Linked DNA regions of Variovorax paradoxus B4. The protein of the gene in region 1 interacts with the protein of each later gene in a pairwise test. Links are inferred from orthologs where the notes say so. Each region holds a gene or a part of one and is shown on either strand. Other genes may lie near its edges.

What was found.
Region 2: the proteins of VAPA_RS26795 (region 1) and VAPA_RS29705 interact in binary tests that used the Escherichia coli proteins (3 or more experiments, as listed by UniProt). The link is inferred for Variovorax paradoxus B4 from one-to-one orthologs.

What each region holds. Positions count from the first base shown.
Region 1 is NC_022247.1:5,732,049-5,739,939, forward strand. What follows is about bases 3,495-6,196. They hold VAPA_RS26795 (FKBP-type peptidyl-prolyl cis-trans isomerase), read left to right. Parts: upstream 3,495-4,458; coding sequence 4,459-4,935; downstream 4,936-6,196. Other genes in these bases: VAPA_RS26785 (aminotransferase class IV), read right to left, coding at 3,495-3,505; VAPA_RS26790 (amino acid ABC transporter ATP-binding protein), read right to left, coding at 3,538-4,320; VAPA_RS26800 (CYTH and CHAD domain-containing protein), read right to left, coding at 4,960-6,196. Also shown: VAPA_RS26765 (GntR family transcriptional regulator), read right to left, coding at 1-225; VAPA_RS26770 (amino acid ABC transporter permease), read right to left, coding at 264-932; VAPA_RS26775 (amino acid ABC transporter permease), read right to left, coding at 935-1,615; VAPA_RS26780 (transporter substrate-binding domain-containing protein), read right to left, coding at 1,650-2,501; more of VAPA_RS26785, read right to left, coding at 2,552-3,494; more of VAPA_RS26800, read right to left, coding at 6,197-6,579; VAPA_RS26805 (amidase family protein), read left to right, coding at 6,655-7,891. UniProt on the Escherichia coli protein: Folding helper with both chaperone and peptidyl-prolyl cis-trans isomerase (PPIase) activities. Chaperone activity prevents aggregation of unfolded or partially folded proteins and promotes their correct folding.
Region 2 is NC_022234.1:534,570-542,751, forward strand. What follows is about bases 5,190-8,182. They hold VAPA_RS29705 (hydrogenase large subunit), read right to left. Parts: upstream 7,465-8,182; coding sequence 5,914-7,464; downstream 5,190-5,913. Other genes in these bases: VAPA_RS34650 (hypothetical protein), read left to right, coding at 5,190-5,351; VAPA_RS29700 (NADH-quinone oxidoreductase subunit B family protein), read right to left, coding at 5,393-5,914; VAPA_RS29710 (hydrogenase 4 subunit F), read right to left, coding at 7,468-8,182. Also shown: VAPA_RS29670 (GMC family oxidoreductase), read left to right, coding at 1-1,287; VAPA_RS29675 (TRAP transporter substrate-binding protein), read right to left, coding at 1,361-2,440; VAPA_RS29680 (fused MFS/spermidine synthase), read right to left, coding at 2,587-3,366; VAPA_RS29685 (hypothetical protein), read right to left, coding at 3,439-4,056; VAPA_RS34645 (hypothetical protein), read right to left, coding at 4,218-4,694; more of VAPA_RS34650, read left to right, coding at 4,962-5,189.

The DNA.
Region 1 (7,891 bases):
GGTGCCGGCGTAGGGCTTGTTCACGAGCAGGCCGGTTTCGATGAGCTCGCGGATCGCTTCGCGCAGCAAGCCGCGGCTGACGCCGAACTGCATCGCGAAGTGGCTCTCGACCAGCTGCGTGCCGGGCGCGATCTTCCCGGTGAGGATGGCGTCGCGCAGGGTCTGCGCCACGTAGTCGCGCCGCGTGGCCGAGGGAGCGGGGGCGAAATCGGGGAGGGTCTTCATCGCGGCGGGTCGGATGTCGGGGGCGTGGGCGGTGGACGTCAGTGGCTGCGCAAGGCGAGGCGTTTTTCGAGGCGGCTTGCCGCGTAGGCGCCAGGGTAGATGAGCACGAAGTACACCACGGCCACGGCCGTCAGGATTTCCAGCGGCCGATAGTAGGCGGCGCTCAGCGCGCGCCCCTGGTACATGAGTTCGTGCACCGCGATGACGGAAGCGATGGATGTGTTCTTCGCCAGCTCGATGCCGCGGTTGGTGAAAGCCGGCAGCATGCGCTTGAGCACCTGCGGCAGCACCACGCGGCGCAGCACCTGCACGCGCCGCATGCCCAGGGCGCGCGCACCCTCCCACTGGCCCGCCGGCAGCGAGGCGATGCCGCCGCGGAAGATCTCCGAGCAGTAGGCCGATGCGTTGAGCGAGAGCGCCAGCAGCGCCGCCACGTAGGGCGTGAGCTGCCAGCCCGTGAGGATCGGAAACGCGTAGAAGAACCACACCAGCTGGATCAGGATCGGGATGTTGCGGAACAGCTCCATGTAGCCGCGCGTCGCGGTGCCCACGAGGCGGCTTTTCGACCGCGCGCCGAGCGCGACCAGGAGGCCGATCGCCATGGCCGAAGGAAAGGCGACGGCCCACAGGCCGGCCGTGACGCCCACGCCCTTGAGCAGCACGGGCCAGTGCTGCAGCACGGCCGAGAAGTCCCAGGTGAAGTCCATCGTCAGTGTCCTGCAGCGCGGGTGGAAACGGCCAGGCGATGCTCGGCCATGCGCGCGAGCAGGCTCAGCGAGAACAGCGCCAGGAAGAAGATGGCCGCGACCACCGTGTACACCTCCAGCGGCCGGAAGGTGATCGAGTTGAGCTGCATGGCCTGGTAGAGCAGGTCGGAGTAGGCCAGCGTGGAGGCCAGCGCGGTGGTCTTGATGAGTTCGAACGAACGCTCGATGAACGGCGGCAGCATGCGCGCGAGCGCCTGCGGCAGCACCACCCGGCGCAAGGCCTGGTGCGAGCGCATGCCGATGGCGCGCGCCGCTTCCCACTGCCCGCGTTCGATCGACACCAGGCCGCCGCGGAACACCTCGGCGAAGAACGCGCCGGACTGCGTCGACAGCGCGATGACCGCCGCCGCGTACGGGTCCAGGCTCACGCCGATGAGCACCGGCAATGCGTAGAAGGCCCAGAAGAAGTGCACCAGCGGCGGCGTGTTGCGATAGAACTCGATGATCCACAGCGCGGGCCTGGCGAGCCACGCCCTGCCCGACAGCCGAAGGGCCGCGAGCACGACGCCGAACACCACGCCCAGCGCGATGGCGACGGCGGCGATCTTCATCGTGCCGACAAAGCCCGCGAGCAGCATGTCGCGGTGCGACCAGACGCCGCTGAAGTCCCAGTCGTAGTTCATTTGGCGCTCGCCCGGCCAGTTCGATCCGCTCGGCCTATTGGCCGAGTGTTTCCTTCATCACGCCGGGCACGGTGGCCGGGTCGATGCCCTTGGTCTTGAGGTACTGGCCGTACAGTACCTGCGTCTGGCCCGATGCATAGAGCTTGGCGATGATTCCGTCGAGCTGGTTGCGAAAGCCCGCGTCGGCCTCGCGGCGGATGCCCACGCTGGTCGGCAGCGCGACGACCGGCTGCGGCACCTGCACCTTGCCCTTGCGGATCTTCGAATACGCGATGACCAGCGCCGGGTGGTAGAAGCCGATCGCGTCGACGCGGCCCGACATGAAGGCGGCCACGGTCTCGTCGGTGTTGGTGAAGCGCTCGATCTTCGCTTTCGGCAGCCGCGTGGTCAGGTCGCGGTCGGTGGCCGTGCCGAGCGCCACGCCGATGCGCACTTCGGGCTTGTCGAGGTCGGCCCAGTTCTTGGCGACGAGGCCTTCCTTCGCGAGCACGCCCTGCGCGTACCAGAGCAGCGGGCTGGCCGGGAAGTCGATCGCCTTCTTGCGCTCTTCGGTGGCGTCGAGCACGAACATGGCATCGATCTGTCCGGCCTGCAGCGCCGCCACGCTGTTGCCCCAGGTGGTCTCGACCGGCGTCATCTTCACGCCCATCTCCTTGGCGACCTGTTCGCCGAGCATCACGCCGAGCCCGGTCCAGGTGCCGGAGGCCGGATCGCGGAAGTACCACGGGTCGCCGGGCGCGACGCCGATGCGCAGCTCGCCGCTCTGCTTGATCTTCTGCAGCGTGGCGGTCTGCGCGCCGGCGGCGAGGCTGCCGAGCGAGAGGGAGGCGGCGAGCGCAAGGGCGACGGCACGGCGCAGGCGCCGCAAGGGAGTGGTGGCGTTCATGGGATGGGCTTTCCGTGGACTGAGGTTGAAGGGGGCAGGCGATGCGGTGTTCAGGCGGCCGCGGGCAGCGCGCCGTGGGCCTCGTTCGCGCTGGCGATGTAGGCGCGGTAGAGCGCGTCGAGCCGCTGCGTGAGCGGGCCGAGCGGCACCAGCGCGCGGCCGTCGACCGACGACACCGGCGTGAGGCCGGCCAGCGTGCCGGTGACGAAGGCCTCGTCGGCCGCGTAGACCTCGGCCAGCGTGAAGTCGCCTTCGTGCACCGGGATGCCCGCCTCGCGTGCGAGCCGCACCACGGTGGCGCGCGTGATGCCGTTGAAGCAGTAGCGCCCCGACGAGGTCCACAGCGCGCCGTTGCGCACCGCGAAGAAGTTGGTGGAGTTGCAGCTCGAGACGAAGCCGTTCGGATCGAGCATCAGCGCCTCGTCCGCGCCGGCCTGGATGGCCTGGATCAGGGCCTGGATCAGGTTGAGGCGGCTGTGCGAGTTGAGCCGCAGATCGAACACGTCCGGCCCGCTGCAGCGCAAGGTCGAGGTGAAGAGCTTCAGGCCGTTGCGCTTGGCCTCCGGCGTGACCACCTTGTGCTCGGCCACGCACACCACGGTGGCGCCGCCGATGATGAAGCGCGGGTCCTGGTTGGGCGTCTTCTTGACGCCGCGCGTGACCATGAGCCGTGCGTGCGCGCCGTCGCGCATGCCGTTGCGCAGGAAGGTGTCGACGACCACCTGCTTCGTCTGCGCCCGGGTCATGCCGATGTCCAGCGCGATCGACTTCGCGCCCTCGTACATGCGGTCGATGTGGGCGTCGAAGGACACGATGCGGCCGTCGACCAGGCGCACGCCTTCCCACACGCCGTCGCCGCACACGTAGCCGGCGTCGAACACCGACACCACCGCCTGGTGGCGCGGCACGAACTGCCCGTTCACGTAGACGAGCACCGCGTCGTTGCGTGCATCGGGGGCGTAGGCCTGGGAACTGGTCGTCGAGGGGGCGCTGTCGGCGTGCATGAATGAGGGTCCTGCGGTGGTTCGCGTGGGGGTCAGAAGTGGAAGGCGGTGAAGCGCTCGATGAAGCGCTGCGTGCGCTCCTGCTTCGGGTGCTTGAGCACCTCGTCGGGCGTGCCGCTCTCGTGCAGCAGCCCGTCGGCGAGGAACACCACCTTGTTGGCGAAGTGGTAGGCAAAGCCGAGCTCGTGCGTCACGAGCAGCATGGTCCGGCCCTCGTCGGCCAGCGCGCGGATGGTGCCGAGCACCTCGCCGACCAGCTCGGGGTCGAGCGAGGAGGTCGGCTCGTCGAACAGCAGCACCTCGGGCTCCATGGCCAGCGCACGGGCGATGGCGACGCGCTGCTGCTGGCCGCCGGACAGGTGGCCCGGGTAGGCGGATGTCTTTTCCGCCAGGCCGACCTTGGCGATTTCGGCCATGGCGCGCTCGCGGGCCTGCGCCGCGGGCAGGCGCTTGACGGTCACCAGCCCCTCCATGACGTTCTGCAGCACCGTCATGTGCGGGAACAGGTTGAACTGCTGGAACACCATGCCGACCTGCTTGCGCACCTCGCTGAGTTCGCTCTCGCCATAGCGCAGGGTGTCGGAACCCGCCACGGGCCGGCCCACGGCGCGCCCCTTGAGGACCACCTGCCCGGCAGAGGGCATTTCCATGAAGTTGAGGCAGCGCAGCAGCGTGCTCTTGCCCGAGCCGCTCGAACCGATGATGGCGATGCGGTCGCCGGGCAGCACGTCGAGGTCGATGCCGCGCAGCACGTGGTGGCTGCCGAAGCGCTTGTGCAGGGCCTGGATGCGGAGAACGGGCGTGGCGGCTGTCATGGCATGCGATGGTATTGATTGTCGGACAATCGACAATCGGGAGTTCTACTATCCATGCAAGGTCCATGCCACGCGTCTCGCGGGGGCGCTCGTCAGCCGCGGCACGGCCGGTTCGCCCCTGCGGGAGAATCGCCCCCCATGAAAATCGAAAAAGACACGGTCGTCACCCTCAAGTACAAGGTTGCCGACGCCCAGGGCAAGCTCATCGAAGCCAGCCCCGAGCCGATGGCCTACCTACATGGCGGCTACGAGAACACGCTGCCCAAGATCGAGGAAGCGCTCGATGGCAAGGAAAAGGGCTTCCAGACCACGCTGAACCTGGCGCCCGAAGACGCCTTCGGCCTGCGCGACGAGTCGCTGGTGCGCAGCATCCCCAAGACCGACTTTCCGCCGGGCGTGAAGGTGGGCGGGCAACTCGAGGGGCGGCTCGACGACGGGAGCGAGCACCTCTTCACCGTGATGAAGATCAAGGGCCCGGTCGTGCTGCTCGACGGCAACCATCCGTGGGCGGGCAAGGCGCTGCGCTTCAGCCTCCAGGTGACGGACGTGCGCGCGGCGCTGCCGGTGGAAATCGAGCATCGGCACGTGCATGGTGCGCACGGGCACCATCACTGACCAATCGGGTTCAGCGGCCTGGTTCTACTTCTTCTTTTTCCAGAACCGCGGCGCCTTCTCGATCCTGCCCAGCGCCTTGCAGCACGCCTTCGCGCCCGCCGCATGGCGCCCGCTGAACCAGCCGACGGCAAACCATGCGCGGGCATCGCGCCCGGTGGCTTCGCGGTAGAGCGCGAGCGCGACGGCTTCGTCGTTGAATTCGCCCAGCGCGTCCTGCGCGGGGCGCAGCCGCTTCAGGTAGCGCCCGGCGGGCGATGACTTTTCATCTTCGTCATTCCCATCGGCGAACAACGGCGCCACGAATTCGGCCAGGTAGCGCAGGCGCTTGAGCCGCTTGCGCGTGCGGTGCTGGTCTTCGGTGGCCAGCGATTCGAAGCGGTGGCCGTCGCGCACTGCCTGTTCATGCAGGCGCTGCAGGCGCTTGCGCAGATGGCGGCGCGCCTCGCCGGCATTCAGCGGCGCCGGCGCTGACGGGGGCTGCCCGGCGCCTCCGGCATCGCCTTGTGGCGGCGCTTGCGCAGCGGTGGCCGCGGTGAAGCCGATCAGCGAAACCAGCACCGACTGGAACGCCGGCGAGCGCACGACCTCGCCGGGCGACGGCGCCCCGGCCGCCGCATCGTCGCCAGCCAGCGGATCGAACTCCGGCGCACCCGCATCGCGCAGTTGCGGCTGCGCCAGCTTCACGACCTGCTCGCGGTCGCGCAGGGCGCCGAGCGCGCGGAAGGCCTCGACCAGCGGCGGCTCCCATTCGGCGCCGTTGAAAAGATCCGTGCGCTGGTCGAGCCCTGCCAGTTCGCGCAGCGCGGTGCGCAGGCGCCGGATGCCGATGCGCAGCTGGTGGATCTGTTCTTCATCCGTGCTGCCCGCGGCGATCTCGCTCGCGTTCGGCAGCATCTGCGCCAGGCAGGACGCGACCACGGCCTGCTGGATGGCGCGGCCGTCGAGCTTTTCTTTCTCTTCGGCAAAGCGTGGCGTCTCGGCCTTCACGGCCGGAACCACATCGAGCTTCGCCAGCAGGCGCGCGCCGCGCTCGGCCTTGGACACGGTGCTGAACCACAGGCCGTGCTGCTGCGACCAGCGGCGCGCGAGCGCGACCAGGCCCCGCACGTCGCCGCGCTTGAGTTCGAGCTCCAGCTCGCACACGGGCGATTCGCGCTGCCCGGGCGTGCCCGCATGGGCGACGACCTTGCCGACATCGAGCGCCAGTTCCACCACGGCGGCACCGGCTCCGGTGGTGCGCACGTCGCGCGTGAGCCGCACGATGTCGGTGGACTGCCGCTCGACCAGCGGGGCGCCGCTCGCGGCCAGCACCTTGGCAAGCCGCTCGCCCACGGGCGTGCCCTGGTGGCGCTGCGGGTCGACGGCCGGCGCTGCACCGCCCGCCGCCGCGGCGCCAAGGTCGACGTTGTGTTCGAGCCGGTGCAGCGCGTTGTCGCCGGTGGCCTTGGCGGTCTGCACCCAGCGCCGCCCCTCCTTGCGCAGGCGCAGCACGATGCCCTGGGCGGCCAGCGCCTGGTCGGCGGTGTCGAAGTAGCGCGCCTGCAGGCGGGTGCGCACCACGGTGCCGCGCCGCATGGCGGCCTCGACGGCTTTCAGGCGCCCCGCGGGAATGTGAAACTTGAACTCGATTTCCATGGCGGCCATGATGCTCTGTCTTTCTCATTGCGCGCCATGCGAGCACTGTCGCTGCAATGGATAAGCAGCAGGAAGGCATGCACCATGACCACCCTCGACCCCACCGCTCTCCTGGCCGCCGGAGCCGCACAGTCGGCCAAGGCACTGGCCGCCAAACAGGTGAGCGCGGTGGAATTGTGCGAAGCCGCCATCGCCCGCATCGAGGCGCTCGATGGCACGCTCAACGCGGTGGTGGTGCGCGACTTCGACCGCGCGCGCTGCCAGGCCGCCGAAGCCGACGCGGCGCTCGCGCGCGGCGAGCGCCGGCCGCTGCTGGGCGTGCCGATGACGGTGAAGGAGGCTTTCAACGTTGCCGGCCTGCCGACCTGCTGGGGCCTGCCGCCGTTTCGCGATTTCGTGCCGCAGCAGGACGCCGTGGCCGTGCAGCGCCTCAAGGCGGCGGGCGCGGTGATTCTCGGCAAGACCAACGTGCCGCCCGCGCTGGCCGACTGGCAATGCGCCAATCCGGTGTACGGCCGCACCGTGCACCCGCTCGATGCGAAGCGCACGCCGGGCGGTTCGTCGGGCGGCGCCGCCGTGGCGGTGGCCACCGGCATGGTGGCGCTGGAGCTCGGCAGCGACCTGATGGGCTCGCTGCGTGTTCCCGCGAGCTTTTGCGGCGTGTACGCGCACAAGCCGAGCCACGGCCTGCTGCCGACGCGCGGCTTCGCGTTTCCGGGCACCGAGGAGGTGCCGGCCGGGCTGCCCTCCGTGATCGGACCGATCGGCCATTGTGCGGACGACCTCTCGCTGGCGCTCGATGTGCTGGCCGGACCTGACGCGGCCCATGTGGCGGAGGGACGCTTCGTGCTGCCTGCGCCGCGCCATGCGGCTGCGAAGGACTGGCGCGTGCTCGTGGTCACCGCGCATCCGCAGGCCGTGGTGGCGGCCGATGTGCGCGCCGCCATCGAGGGCGCCGGGCAGCGGCTGGCGAAGGCGGGCGTCTCGGTGGCCCGAGCCTCGGACCTGCTGCCCGACCTGGCCGAAGTCGGCGACACCTACGGCCAGATCGTGCAGACCGTGCTCGCGCATGCCGAGCCCGGTGGCCGGTCGCCGATGCCGCTGCGCACCTGGTTCGACCTGCTGGCCGCGCGCACGCGTATTCGGGCGCAGCTGCGCACGCTGTTCACGCAATTCGAAGCGGTGCTGTGCCCGGCGGTGGGCTGCGCGGCCTTCGAGCATGTGGCCGAGCCCGATTTCGAGAAGCGCACGCTCACTGTCGATGAAAGGCCGACACCCTATGGCGCGCTGGGTGCCTGGGCCGGGCTCGCGAGCCTGGGCG
Region 2 (8,182 bases), on another replicon or contig:
TGGGCCGCCGTGGCCGGCGCCGGGGGCTGGAGCTTTCGCGAGGTGCTGCCGTACTTCAAGAAGTCCGAGCGCTACCGGGGCGGCGAGAGCGAGTACCACGGCGCCTCGGGCGAGCTGTGCGTGTCCGACCTGCGCAACGAGCACCCCTATTGCAACGCGTGGATCGAGGCGGGCGTGCAGGCCGGCCATGGCCGCAACCCGGACTTCAACGGCGCGCGCACCGAAGGACTGGGCGCCTATCAGCTGACGCTGCGCGGCCACTGGCGCTGCGATGCGGCCACGGCCTTCCTGGCGCCGGTGCGCGTCCGGCCAAACCTCACGGTACTGACCGGCGTGCACGTGACGCGCGTGCTGATCGAGCAGGGCCGCGCGGTCGGCGTGGAATGGCTGCAGGATGGCGAGCCGCGCAGCGCCCGCGCGGACGCCGAGGTGCTGCTGGCCGCGGGCGCGCTGCAGTCGCCGCAGCTGCTGCAGCTGTCGGGCGTGGGCCCGGCCGGCCTGCTGCGCGGCCACGGCATCGCCGTGCATGCCGATGCGCCGCAGGTCGGCGAGAACCTGCAGGACCACTACCAGGCGCGGGTGATCGTCAAGCTGAAGAAGCGCATGTCGCTGAACGACCAGGTGCGCAACCCGCTCGCCCTGGCCGCCATGGGTGCGCAGTGGCTGTTCCGCCAGCGGGGCCCGCTCACGGTGGGCGCGGGGCAGGTCGGCGGCATGGTCTGCAGCCCGCTCGCGCAGGGTGGCCGGCCCGACGTGCTGTTCAACGTGATGCCGCTGTCGGTGGACAAGCCGGGCGATCCGCTGCACCGCTTCTCGGGCTTCTCGGCCTCGGCCACCCAGTGCCGGCCGCTGTCGCGCGGCACGGTGCAGATCCGCTCGGCCGATCCGCTGACCCCGCCGCGCATCGTCTCCAATTACCTGAGCGATCCGCACGACGCCAAGGTGCTGGTGGCGGGCCTCAGGATGCTGCGCGAGATCTACCGCCAGCCGGCCTTCTGCGACCTGGTCACGGACGAGGAATACCTGCCCGGGCGCGATGCGGCCGACGATGCCGCGCTCGAGGCCTTCGCGCGCCACAAGGGCGGCACCGTGTTCCATCCTGCGGGCACCTGCCGCATGGGCGGCGACGCGCGGTCGGTGGTGGACCCGCAGCTGCGCGTGCGCGGCATCGAGCGGCTGCGCGTGATCGACGCCGCCGTGATGCCGGCCATGGTGTCGACCAACACCAATGCCGCCTCGATCATGATTGCGGAGAAGGGGGCGGCGATGGTGCTGGAAGCGCGGTAGGAATCGCTACCGTATGGAGACGCGTTTTGGGATCAGATCGATGTTCTTCATCCACGGCCCTCGCGGCACGCGACTAGTTGCTGCCAAACCGCTTCAGGATGTCATCGGCGTCCGGCCCCACTTTCTCTTTCCATTGCCTGACCGCACCGACCGACGCCGCCTTCAGTGCACCGGTGACGCTCGGCGGTACATTCATTTCGATCACGACGCCATTGCTGTGCATGACCCTGTAGTTGTCTTCCAGGCGGCTGCGAATGCGCTGCCACTGTGCCGTCTCGGTTTCGGCAGCCGCCTGGTCAACGGCCGTCCTGCCGGCTGCGTCGAGGCTTTCGTAGGCCGCCAGGTTGATCGTTGCGATCGAGATCGGCATGGCGTAGTTGATCTCCGTGAACGCCGGCAGGTATTGCCAGAGCTTGCGGCCGGCGCCGCCGTCGCCGGAGGAGAGTACCGCGTCGACATCGCCGGCGGCGATGCGCGCCATCGCGTCGGCGAACGAGATGTTGGATGCCCAGGCGCCCGCCGCTGTCAGCGTCGCTTGCGACATGTCGTCGTAAGTGCGGATGCGAAGCGCCCGCAGTCCATCGAGGGACGTCACCGGCTTCCTGGACCAGATTCCGGACGCGGGCCACGGCGTCGTGTACAGCAGCTTTTGCCCGTGCGCCTGAAGGAACCGCTCGTAAGCCGGGCGTGCAGCCTTGAGAAGCGCTTCTGCACGTGGCAGCGAATCCGCCAGGAAGGGCAGTGACGACACGGCAAACAATGGGTACTTGTTCGCCACGCCGCCGGCAAAGGCATCGGCCGCATCGATCTTGCGCGCCTGGACCGCATCCACCATGTCGGCGGACTTGAATCCGGCGGTGGCGTCGAAGCTGGTCTCGAACATCAGTCTGCCGCCCGTCTTCTGCGCCACCCGCTCCGCGAAAGATGAAACGCCGAGGCCGGGCATCGAAGTGGCCGGATATTCTGTGGTGATGCGCAGTGTTGTCGTTGGCTGGGCGACGACGGTGAGGGCAAACAGTGCGGCAACGAGACCCAGAAGGGAGGATTTCGTCGTCAAGGGATTTCGGAGCGCGAATCCAGACATGTTTGTTTTCAACCTCAGGTGAAGATGGCCGCTATGGCCGACATGAATGATGCCAGCGATATCGATCAAGGCGGTCGTCAAAGGGTGTGGCTGTTGCGGCGTCGGCATCGAGGAAGCCCTCGGGCAAAGTGATCCGGCACCTGAAGGCGTCCGCCAGGAAAATTTCAACGCGTCCAGCGAAACGTTCCAAGTCATCCGGATCAACGAGTCAACTCTCATCTGGTCGACCTGGATCCTGACTCGCCATGTTGCCGTCCGAACTTCTTGATTCTGAAGAAACTGGGTTCCAGCTGGCGCCATGCTTCGGGCGCCAACGTCGATGCGCAGTGGTTCAGATTGTTTGGAAGGAGCGCCAATGGCGCAATTTCCTTAAAGGCAAATGCAATGACGTTGTTGTCCTCGAGGTCGCTCACGGCAATGACCTGGCCGGCAAAGCTCTTCCTTATTCGTTCCAGGTGCGTCGGAAAGTGCTCATGGCCGGCGTGGAGGTTGGCCACCAGAACCCCGTTGGGCTCCAGCTTTTCGCGGCAGTTGTCATAGAAGGATTGCGAGCAAAGATTCAGTGGTATTTGATTGGCATCGAATCCATCGGCCATGATCACGTCAAAGCGGTACGGGGCTGTACGAATGTAGTCGGCGGCATCTTCCTTCCTGATACTGAACCGATGATCATCGGCGGGAACTTCGAACTCATTGCGCAGTGCGATCACATAGGGGTTGATTTCAAGCACCTGGATGCGCGTATCGGGCAAATGCCGATAGCAGAATTTCGCCAGTGATCCACCGCCCAAGCCGATCATCGCGAGATGCCGAGGATCGGGCGAGAACAGCAAGAACCCCATCATGAGCCGTGTGTATGCCAGCACGAGGTCGTTCGGCCGGTCGATGAGCATTCGACTCTGAACATCCCAGACCGAGAAGCGCAAGGTCTTCGAATTCAGTGATTTGTCAACAAGGGCACGCGGATGCTTGTGGCACTCGAGGAGATCTGACATTGATGATTCTGTGAGTTGGCAGAGGCCGCAGATACGCCGCAGCCGGATGGAGGCGCAGAAGATGTCCCTGTTCTAGGCGAGCGGCGTGGACCAGACGAGGCGAACCAATCCATTGGCAATGTGCGGTTGCCGCATGCCGGTTGCGAGCACGCTGGCGTTGAGCCTGAGAGGCAAGGCACTTCTCAATTGGGCGAACACAAAAAAAGAAATCTCTGAATCCAGGCGCCGGTGAAATCGCCGGCCGCTCTCCGCGAGCAGTTGCGGAACCACCTCGCTTGCATGCGTATCGCGATCAAGGTAGATGCGTACAAGCCTGCCGTCAGAAAGAGTCAAGCGCGCACATTCGGCAGAGTCTGCCGCCGCGATTTCCAGTGCCAGGCCTCTCAGAACGGGGTGCACCTGGAGCAGATGCTTCAGGGTCAGGTTGACAATGGTCCGAAGCATTCCGATATCCGGCAACCGGGCCTGACTGCCTCCGTCCAGCAGGGCGGCGAGGTCCGCCCCGTCTTCCGGGCCCGCGTATTGAATGCAGTTCAAGCCCAGGGATTCTTCGGCTCTGCAAGCTTGTGCGACGTCCGGCAACTCTTGCACACGACTGCAAACCCACTGCAGCCAGGCAACGGCGGCCGCAAACTGGTCAAAATCGTAGATTGCCTCCGGAAACCAGTCGACAAAGAGCTTGGCATCCACTGCGTCGTCGTGCTCCCGGATGATCGGCGATATCCATCGGATACGGCCTTCCTGTTTCCAGATGGCCCCGAAGGGACGGCTTCGCCCTCCGGACCGAGGTTGGTAGCGCAAGAGCTTGATGTGTCGATTGGATGCGAGGCCCGGCCTCTCCGCAGCTGCTGTCATGGCACATCGGCCCGCGAATCGTTCTCCATGGCCCAGAGGTCTTGCAGCGTTGAAGGCACAGCCAATGCGAGACGCCCTGCGGCCAAGGGAAGCGTCGTCGCAAAGCCGATGGCCAAGTCGTTAGAAATGGCAGACACAGTCTCGGCCATGTTGGATGCGCGCCGCCGCACTGCGCCCACGTTGATTGCCCCGCTCAAGAACGCGAGCATGCCTGCCAACTGGCGATCCGTCTTTCGGAAAAAGAGCCGGTGAACGAGTTCTCGAGGGAAATGCACGCGCATGAACAGTGGGCCGAGGTGAAGAACACTTGGTTCGATGGAGCTGACACAAATATAGTTTTCATTATATATATTTGCAATTATCATTTCATTATCATAAAAAGCAAATGCAAGCGGCGCTTCCTGGCGGGCGGGTTGGGCGTGTCGCAGTCTGCGATCGAGGTCGTTTTCGGGCGCAAGAATGCCAACAGGCAACTGCGAATCAAGGCGCCGGCCAGGCTGCCGGCGTGCATCGCGCTGCCCTTGGCGAGCGACGTCACATCCAGCGCCGCGCCATCACGCCGGTCTCGCTGACGGGTGTCAGGGAGCTTTGGTCGTCAGGCGACGTGCAGGCACAAAAGGGTCCGGGCCTTGGTTACGTGGCGGCCGCTGGCCTTGTTGATCCAAATCAAGCGAAGGTCGCACGCAGCGCAGTACATGTTGTGCCGTCAATGCCTATTCTGAACGGATACCCCGGAAGACATGAAACCGCTGCAGCGCATCGAAGAACCCAGCACCAATCCTTCACGCCTCGAGCTACTGATCGTCCATCGCCCCGAGGGAGCGGCATTTGTCCCGCCGCACATCGTGCATCTCTTTGCCGCTCTCGACTGCGTGCAGTTGGACAGATCCATCTATACCCTGCCTGCAGGCCCAGGGCGAGACGATGGGCTTCGCTGCCTCGCCAAGGATTTCGCTACGGTTGGCGGCTCCATCTGGTTGTTCGCGGAATTGGGTGACGCGGCCCAGGATGATCAAACATATCGTCCCTTGCGGGATTGCAGCGAGCGATATGCCGAGGCAGTTGCGGCGTGGCGAGAAGGCCGTGGAGCCTTGCCCGGCCTGAAGCCCGGCGAACTTCTTCGGCTGTAGACGCTTCGTCGGCATGGGAGCGACGAAGCGTCATGGCGGTCTCAGACGTCTGGCTGGCACCGTCTCACTGCACCGAGGATCCCGCGCAGGATGTCGATCGGAGGCGGGGGGCAGCCGGGCACCACCGCGTCGACAGGAATCACATTCGCCACCCTGCCGCAGCTGGCATAGCTCTCGCCGAAGATGCCGCCGGTGCAGCCGCAATCGCCGACGGCAACCACCAGCCTGGGTTGCGGCGTGGCATCGTAAGTGCGCTTCAACGCCTCCTCCATATGGCGCGAGACCGGTCCGGTCACCAGCAGCATGTCGGCATGGCGCGGGCTGGCAACGAACTTGATGCCGAGCCCTTCGATGTTGTAGTAGGGGTTGTTGAGCGCATGGATCTCGAGCTCGCAGCCATTGCACGAGCCGGCATCGACGGCACGGATCGTCAGTGCCTGGCCAAGGATGGCGAGGATGTCGCGGTGGATGCGATCGACGGCGGCGTGTTCGGCATCGTCGGCCTGCGGCGCCGGCTCGGTGACGATGCCGGTGCGCACGATCTGCTTGAGGATGTGCCACATCAGAGGTCGTGTCCCGAATAGCTCAGGTTGAAGGACTTGTTGATCAGCGGAAAGTCCGGAACGATGTTGCCGATGATGGCGTGCTCCAGCACCGGCCAGTTCTGCCAGGATGGATCGTGGCAGTGGCATCGCACGATGCGGCCGTCGTCCGAGATTTCCAACGCAACGAACACCTCGCCGCGCCATCCTTCGACCCGGCCCGCACCCAGCGATGCCGAAGTCCGGTGCGCCACCTCGGCCCGGGCCGCGCCGCCCGGCAAGCCGGCGCAGATGGCACGGATGAGCCGCAACGACTCGAACGCCTCGTCGAACCGTACCGCCACGCGCGCCGCGACGTCGCCGTCGTGCTGCGTCGCGATCTCGACCTTCAGCCCATCGTAGGGCGGCCGCGGGAAGTCGCAGCGCAGATCGGCCGCCTGCCCGCTCGCGCGTCCCGCCAGGCCCGTAAGGCCGAGTCGCGCGGCCAGCTCGGGCGTGACCTGTCCGGCCCCGGCAAATCGGTCCTGCAGACCCGCATGCTCGTCGTATATGCGCCTCAACACGCGCACCTCCTGCTCGACCGCATCGCATTGCGCGCGCAGGCGATCCCGCATGGACGGCGTCGGATCGACCGCCACGCCGCCAGGGATGACGGCGTCCATCATCAGGCGGTGGCCGAAGATCTGCCCGGACAGGCGCAACCAGTCTTCGCGCAGCCGGGAGAACTGCGCCAGGCCGAAGGCGAGCGCCGCGTCGTTGGCCAGCGCGCCAAGGTCGCCCAGGTGGTTGGCCACGCGTTCGCGCTCGAGCATCAGCGCACGCAGCCAGCTGGCGCGTTCCGGAATGTCGCAGCCCCAGGCCGACTCGAGCGCCATGCTGTAGGCCCAGGCGTAGGCCACCGTCGTGTCGCCGGAGATGCGGCCTGCAAGTCGGTGGCCCTCGAGCGGCGCCAGTTCCGTGAACCGGCGCTCCACGCCCTTGTGCGTGTACCCCAGGTGCTCCTCGAGCCTGAGCACTTTTTCGCCCACGACGGAAAAACGAAAGTGGCCGGGCTCGATGATGCCGGCATGCACGGGTCCGACGGCGATCTCGTGCACCCCGTCGCCGTCGACGCGCACGAAAGGGTAGTCGGCGGGAAGCGCGCCCCGCGCGGCTCGCTCGAACCGGGCGGTTGATTGAAGGGGCGGCGGTCCGGGCGGCCATGCCCCGTGGTCGAGCCAGGGGCGATCGTCCTCCTGGCCTTCCGCGCGAATGCCCGACAGATCCGCGACGGCGCGTTGCATGCGTTGCGCACAGGGGAACAGGCCGGCCAGGTCGGGAAACCCCTGCGCAGCGTCTTCCAGGCGAAGTTCGAGCCAGACCAGCCCTTCGCGCACGGCATACGCGGCACACACCGCCGTCACGTCGCCGTGCGCGCGGCGATCGACGCCCCAGACCGAGACCAGGCGCCCGCCGGTGTCCGCGACGCGGCGCGCGGCGGTGCTCCAGGCGCTGCGCTGCACCCGTCCATGCCAGATGGGCATCGGCGAGGGCAGTCGCCGCAGATCGAGTCCGAGTTCCGGCGGCGCCATCGGTCAGTTCCCCAGCATGGCCGCCGCCTGGACGTACCAGGCGTTCAGATAGGGCGGGATGTAGAGGCCGAGCATCAGGCCCAGCGCCAGATGCACGAACACCGGAACCAGGGCCGGAGGATGCGCCAGGGGCTTGACGTTGGTCTCCCCGAAGACCATGGGCTGGATCCGGCTGAAGACGGACGCGAACGCCAATCCCAGGGCGACCAGCAGAAACGGGGTTGCCCAGGGCTGCTCGCGCATTGCGGTCGTGACGATCAGGAACTCGCTGGCGAAGACGCCGAACGGTGGCATGCCGAGGATGGCGAGCGATCCGAGCATCAGCCCCCAGGCAACCGTCGGGCTGACCTTGATGAGTCCGCGGATGTTTTCCATGACCTGGGTGCCGGCCTTCTGCGCCGCATGGCCGACGGCAAAGAAGATCGCCGACTTGATCAGCGAGTGCACCGTCATGTGCAGCAGCCCGGCGTAGTTGGCGATGGGGCCGCCCATGCCGAAGGCGAAGGTCATCATGCCCATGTGCTCGATCGACGAGTAGGCGAACATGCGCTTGACGTCCTTCTGCCGGATCAGGAAGAACACCGCCGCCACCACCGACAGCAGGCCGAACCCCATCATCAGCCGGCCGGCCAGGGGACTGCCCAGTGCGCCGTCGGTCAACACCTTGCAGCGCAGGATCGCATAGAGCGCGACGTTCAGCAGCAGGCCCGACAGCACC